Regions from separate parts of the Irregularibacter muris genome, predicted to be linked through region 2. Evidence: riboswitches for the same ligand, from Rfam matches in the RefSeq annotation. Region 2 holds a riboswitch; the other holds the start of a gene.

Region 1 (3,204 bases), on a different contig from region 2:
CTAAAAAAGGTAATCGTTCAATCATATAACTTTGTGTTAATGCTCCGGTAAGACCTAGTACCATTCCTACTGGTGCCATTACAGCGATTGGTAATAGTAAGGTTCTACCAAATCTCTGAATTTCTTCACTTGCTCTTTTTCTAAATGACATATTTCCACCCCTTTTTAAATTTATTTTGTTCTGATTATTCTACAAATATCCCTGAAAACTACTATAACCTGGGTGGCGAAGAGTGTAATTGATTACAGCATACAATAAAAAAAATAGATATGAAAAGAGTTGTAAATTCTTTGTAGAATCATCCTATTAAAATGATATCACAGAATAAACCCTTTTTTGATCATTCCAGATCTGAAAGGACCAAGTACAAGGTGATTTTCCGCTGGTAAGTTTTTGTGACTAAAGTAAGCTTATAGAAGATAAAGGCTTAAACATTCATCAAGATATAGGATAAACACGAAAAGGATTCTTAGTTTTTCTAAACTAAGAATCCTTTTATTGAAGTCACAATATGTCACCTCTTATAATATCTATGCACCTAATCCTTCTTTTCTTAACATCTCTGCTCTATCGGTCCTTTCCCAAGGGAGGTCTACATCGGTTCTCCCAAAGTGTCCATAGGCCGCTGTTTGACGATAAATGGGCTTTCTTAAGTCAAGCTCTTTAATAATACCAGCAGGCCGTAGATCAAAATGTTTTCTAATCAATTCTACAATTTTATCTTCACTAATTTTAGCTGTACCAAAGGTCTCTACAAAGACAGAAACAGGTTGGGCTACCCCAATGGCATAGGCTAATTCTACTTCACATTTATCGGCTAAACCTGCTGCTACAATATTTTTAGCTACATAGCGAGCTGCATAGGCTCCAGATCGATCTACTTTGGTTGGATCCTTTCCCGAGAAGGCTCCCCCTCCATGACGACCGTAGCCACCATAGGTATCTACGATAATTTTTCGACCAGTAAGTCCTGCATCCCCCTGAGGACCACCTATAACAAAGCGTCCAGTAGGATTGATAAAGTACCGAGTTTTTTCATCTAATAATTCTGTAGGTACCACCGGCTTAATCACATGCTCTATCATATCTTTTTCGATAGTTTTTCCTTCTACCTTGGCATTGTGTTGGGTAGAAATAACAATAGTATCTATTCTAACAGGCTTGTCGTCTTCATATTCAACAGTTACTTGAGTTTTTCCATCGGGACGTAAATATTTTAAAGTTCCATTTTTTCTTATTTCGGTTAATCTAAAGGCTAGTTTATGAGCCAATGAAATAGGTAAAGGCATTAATTCTGGGGTTTCATTGGTAGCGAAACCAAACATCATTCCTTGATCTCCTGCACCTATAGCCTCTATTTCCTCATCATTCATTTGCCCTTCCTTAGCTTCTAAGGCTTTATCCACTCCCATGGCAATATCAGCCGATTGCTCATCAATAGCTGTCAATACTCCACAGGTATCTCCATCAAAACCGTATTTTGCTCTGGTATATCCAATATCCTTTATAGTTTGTCTCACAATTTTTGGGATGTCTGCATAACAATTGGTGGTGATTTCTCCAGCCACTAATACCAAACCAGTAGTCACTGAAGTTTCACAGGCTACTCTTGCATTAGGGTCTTTTTCTAATATAGCATCTAAGATAGAATCAGAAATTTGGTCACAAATTTTGTCTGGATGTCCTTCAGTAACTGATTCTGACGTAAATAATTTTCTCACCATAAATAAACCTCCTTTATCCTTAGTAAAAAATAGCAGCAAAGCTGCTTCCGCTAGGAATAGGAAACCCTAGATTCCTCTGGGCAATGGCAAAATCCTCCATTCTAGAGCCCCCTCCTGACTACCATAGGGGAAATAACCCCTCCCTTTTTATTTCATAGGAAGTTTTGCTTTCCTACTGAATAAAAAAAGAAAAACCCCTTCTGGTCAGAAGAGGTTATTTTTAGTAGGCAACTAACTCATCTTGCAGAATTTCTTCTGTAGGAATTGGCACCGTGCACAATGCTGGTTGCCGGGTTTCATAGGGCCCATTCCCTCCACCTCTCTTGATAAGTTTTCCATATTCAGCTCGTTTTTAATCATAGCATAGTTGATTTTTTGTGTCAATAGAAGTATATGCATTTTTTTGTGACTTGTAAACCCTGATTTTACTATGGTTATAGTGATTGGGGTAGGCGCTGAATAAATATTTACACCATCAAAGTCGCATGATAGGAAAGCAAGAGAATAATCATTCCTGCGACTATTGTACCCGCAAAACATGTTAATAATGCATCTTTAAAGGGGATTCTCAAAAGAGCTGCCACCGCACTTCCTGTCCAGACTCCTGTCCCCGGTAAAGGTATTGCCACCAATAAAAATAATCCCCATAATTTATAGGTTTCGAGCTTTTTGGACTTTTTGATAGTGCGCCTTGTAATCCAATGGGCTATAGTGGAAAACCCCCTTTTTTTCTTTAAATAACTCAATACCGAGGGTAAAAACCATAATATAAAGGGTGCAGGTAGTATGCTCCCCAAAACAGATAGGATAAAAGCATGAAAATAGCCCATATCCAGTACAAATATTCCATAGGGCAAGGATGCCCTGAGTTCTAACAAAGGGGTAGCCGCCATTAAGAATACCATGAGTTCACTTTTTAGTAGTCTCAATAAAACCCTCACTAGACCCTTTCCCCCCTTTTTTTCTCTCTAAACTTTTATTATACTTTTCTTTAAAATGTATTTTCCTTGGGGAAAACTCCCCATTGTTCTATAGATATGATCGGTGAGTAATAATAATACGCATATTCCCATTAAATGGTCCCATAAAGGATGTCTTTAATGTGTTTAAAATTATTCTTAATATATTACTACAAATATACATGATTAAATACGTGTATACTATACGTTGCATTTTAATCAAACTTGTTATAAGATAGTATGCAGAATGCAAAATGAGCCGGAGGTGACAAACCCAGTGAGCTTTGTTTTATAAATGAAATGTTTGTTGGACATTTGGTGTAATTTGCCAAGTACCAAACTTTCTTAAAATCTAAGTGTGCAGTAGACACTTTTTTTATTTTTATCATTGTTTATTATTAATTTTGGAGGGAAATATGAATTGAATATGCTTGTAAAAATTGGTATAGTATTAATGGTAGGAATCATGGGTGGTAGGGTGGCGAGATTTTTCAAGCTTCCTAATGTAACAGGGTATTTG
Region 2 (3,204 bases):
CAATAGATTTATACATCGAATCAATGTACTTTTTCCTGCTCCACTATAGCCAACAATGCCAAATATTTCTCCCTGAGAAACATGTAAGTTGACTTCTTTCAGAGCTTTTACTGACTGGTTCTTACTAACATAGGTCTTACTGACCTGTTGAAGAAAAATCAATACACTCACTCTCCTTAATTTCAATAGCTAAAATTCTTGAAAACTCGAGTATTTGGACATAAAAATAACCCTATAGGAAAGGGCATACTGATTCGTTACACCTTCCCCATCTTCCAGGATAAAGTCCTGTTGGAATGAGCACCTGGCCTATGTATTTTACATAGGCTGGTTGCTGAGACTTCACTGGGCCAATCCCTCCATCTCTCTTGATAGGTAATTTTTATATTTTATTTCTACTCTTTTATTTTTGACTTTTAAATTCTTCTTTAATCTCCTGTAACAATTTCTGATTTACAATTAGGTCAAGACCTGTTAGGGCAAGGGCCTTGGCTCCTAAAACTAATCCCTTATCTCCCTCAGATGAGCATGCTGCCTCTCTAAAGGCTACGGTATGACCTACTAAATCCCTGGAACCTATTTTTACCGTGGGATGTATGGTAGCAACCACTTGACTGATGTTTCCCGTATCTGTTGAACCCGTACCCTGTTTATCAGATTCTGCAAAGCTTTCTCCAAGCCTTTCTAAGTTTCTCCTAAATACCTCATCAAATCTTTTGTTTAATACAAGGTTATCTACTGGATTTTGAAAAGCAATGACCTTTAAGCTTGTTCCTGTGGCAGTGGCTGCACCTTCTGCAACAGCCTTTACCTTATTGGTCACTTCATCCAGTTTCGTCCTAGTGGCCGCTCGAATATAAAATCTAGCCTTTGCATACTCAGGTATGATATTAGGAGCATCCCCTCCATGGGTAATAATTCCATGGATTCTTACATCATCTGTAACATGCTGTCGTAGGGCATTGATGCCATTAAAGAATAATATCACTGCATCTAAAGCATTAATTCCATTCTCGGGAGAGGCAGCCGCATGGGCAGGTCTCCCCACAAATTCAAAGTCTAATGGATCAACTGCCAAGGAATTGCTTGTCGTTCTGGTTTCATTAGAAGGATGGATCATCATACATGCGTCAATTCCTTCAAGTAGATTAGCCTTTACAAAGCTTCCCTTAGCACTTCCATTGGGTCCGCCTTCTTCGGCTGGTGTCCCAAAGACAACGACTTCTCCTCCTATCTCATCTAGTACCCGCCCCAATGCTATAGCTGCTGCTGTGCTAGCTACACCAATAATATTATGACCGCAGGCATGACCTAAACCTGGTAGAGCATCATATTCTGCCAAGTATCCAATGGCTGGACCTGGTTTAGCCTTGGATTTTTTTCGAGCAATAAATCCTGTAGGATGACCTGCAATATTTTTCTCCAGGATAAATCCTTCGTCTGCTAGTCTTTCTGATAATAATTGACTGGCGAAAACTTCTTCATTTCCAATTTCCGGGTTGCCATGAATTTCACGACTCATTTTAATGTAATTGGATTTATTCTCTTCAATGATTGAAAGAATTTGCTCTTGTATATGTTTTACATTTTCTTGATTGAAGACCATAGGTTTACACTCCTTATAATAATGATATTAACTGATTAAATACTAGAGATACAAAGGGCCCGATGTATCTTAAAATAAAAAACCTCTTCTTATATAAAATAAGAAGAGGTAAAATATCTATATTCAAATAAATATCTGCTCTCTTCTTATCTTTCAAGTTTGTCACTTGCTGGAATTGACACAGTATTTTCATAAAAATGAAAATCCGCTGCCGAGGTTTCAAAGGGCCAGTCCCTCCACCTCTCTTGATAAGAAGTTTTTCTATGCGATTGTTTGTTTTACATTCTAATTCTTTTATTGTTTTATGTCAAGTTATTTTTTTTTAATTATTTTATAGAAGTTAGATTCCTCTACCCGATATTTCTTGCCCAGCTCTGTGGAGGTACTGAATATCTACTTTATTAGGTCCCACAAAAAGTTCGATAAGGACGATTTGATGGTGGAGGTAGGGTGGAGTAATCCTCCTGTTGAGGGGAATAAGCATAGGGATCTGAAAGAACATTGAGCAGCCTATGCATTATGCTATAATCCCCTTTATCTACCGCAGCTTCCAGTGCTTCTTCTACCCTATGATTACGGGGAATTATCCCAGGATTGTTGTCTTTCATTAGCTGGTAGGATGAATTTTTTGATTGCTGTTGCCTTTCTAGTCTCCTTTGCCACAACTCGTGCCACTGGATAAATTCTGAAGTATGGGAAAACCCTATTTCCTCTAGCTTGTTAAGCGTTAAGTCTCGAAAGGTATTGGTATAGTCTGCACGGTGTTTCTCCATCATATGAAAAAGGTCTTCCATAAGAGTTTCATCCCCTAGCTCCTCATTAAATATTCCTAATTTTGCTCTTACTCCTCCCAGCCAATTACAGTGATATAAACCGTCGAAATCTTCAATGGCATCTTGAGCCAGTTTAATAGCCTGTTGCTCATTGTCATGTAATAAAGGCAATAGGGTTTCGGCAAATCTTGAGAGATTCCACGGGGCTATTTTGGGCTGATTTCTATAGGCATAGCGTCCACCAACATCAATGGAGCTAAACACTGTCGCTGGATCATAGGTATCCATGAAAGCACAGGGACCATAGTCAATAGTCTCTCCGCTAATGGCCATATTGTCGGTGTTCATCACTCCATGAATAAAACCAACCAGCTGCCATTTGGCAATCAGTGTGGCTTGCCTCTTAATCACTTCCTTTAGTAAAGCAAGATAAGGATTTTTATCTCCCTCAATCTCTGGAAAATGTCTTTTTATTGTATAATCAGCCAAAATCCGAAGTTCTTCAGGGGTACACCAGTGGGCAACATATTGAAAGGTTCCCACCCGTATATGACTGGCAGCTACCCGGGTTAAAATTGCACCAGGCAATTGAGTTTCACGAATTATCCATTGCCCAGTTGTCACCACTGCTAAACTGCGGGTAGTAGGAATCCCTAGAGCGTGCATTGCTTCGCTAATGATATATTCCCGTAGCATGGGTCCCAGTGCCGCTCGCCCATCTCCCCCACGGGAATAGGGGGTTCTACCGGGACCCTTAAGCTGAACATCAAATCGGTCACTTTTCGGAGTAATCTGTTCCCCGAGCAGCAGGGCTCGACCATCTCC

Evidence for each region. A riboswitch is a leader RNA that binds a small molecule or an ion and turns the genes downstream of it on or off. The one in region 2 is predicted to bind S-adenosylmethionine.
Region 1: linked by a shared signal. The riboswitch ahead of metK (methionine adenosyltransferase) and the one ahead of NSA47_RS12775 (M20 family metallopeptidase) in region 2 are both predicted to bind S-adenosylmethionine.

What each region holds. Positions count from the first base shown of each region.
Region 1 covers NZ_JANKAS010000003.1:38,580-41,783, forward strand. Annotated here, with positions in the region: gene NSA47_RS04585 (PTS transporter subunit EIIC) at 1-151, opposite strand, end outside; gene metK (methionine adenosyltransferase) at 532-1,725, opposite strand; SAM riboswitch class I at 1,959-2,058, opposite strand; gene NSA47_RS04595 (COG2426 family protein) at 2,193-2,654, opposite strand; gene NSA47_RS04600 (cation:proton antiporter) at 3,112-3,204, shown strand, end outside.
Region 2 covers NZ_JANKAS010000014.1:47,863-51,066, reverse strand. Annotated here, with positions in the region: gene NSA47_RS12780 (methionine ABC transporter ATP-binding protein) at 1-162, opposite strand, end outside; SAM riboswitch class I at 266-378, opposite strand; gene NSA47_RS12775 (M20 family metallopeptidase) at 404-1,606, opposite strand; SAM riboswitch class I at 1,750-1,861, opposite strand; gene NSA47_RS12770 (protein adenylyltransferase SelO) at 2,008-3,204, opposite strand, start outside.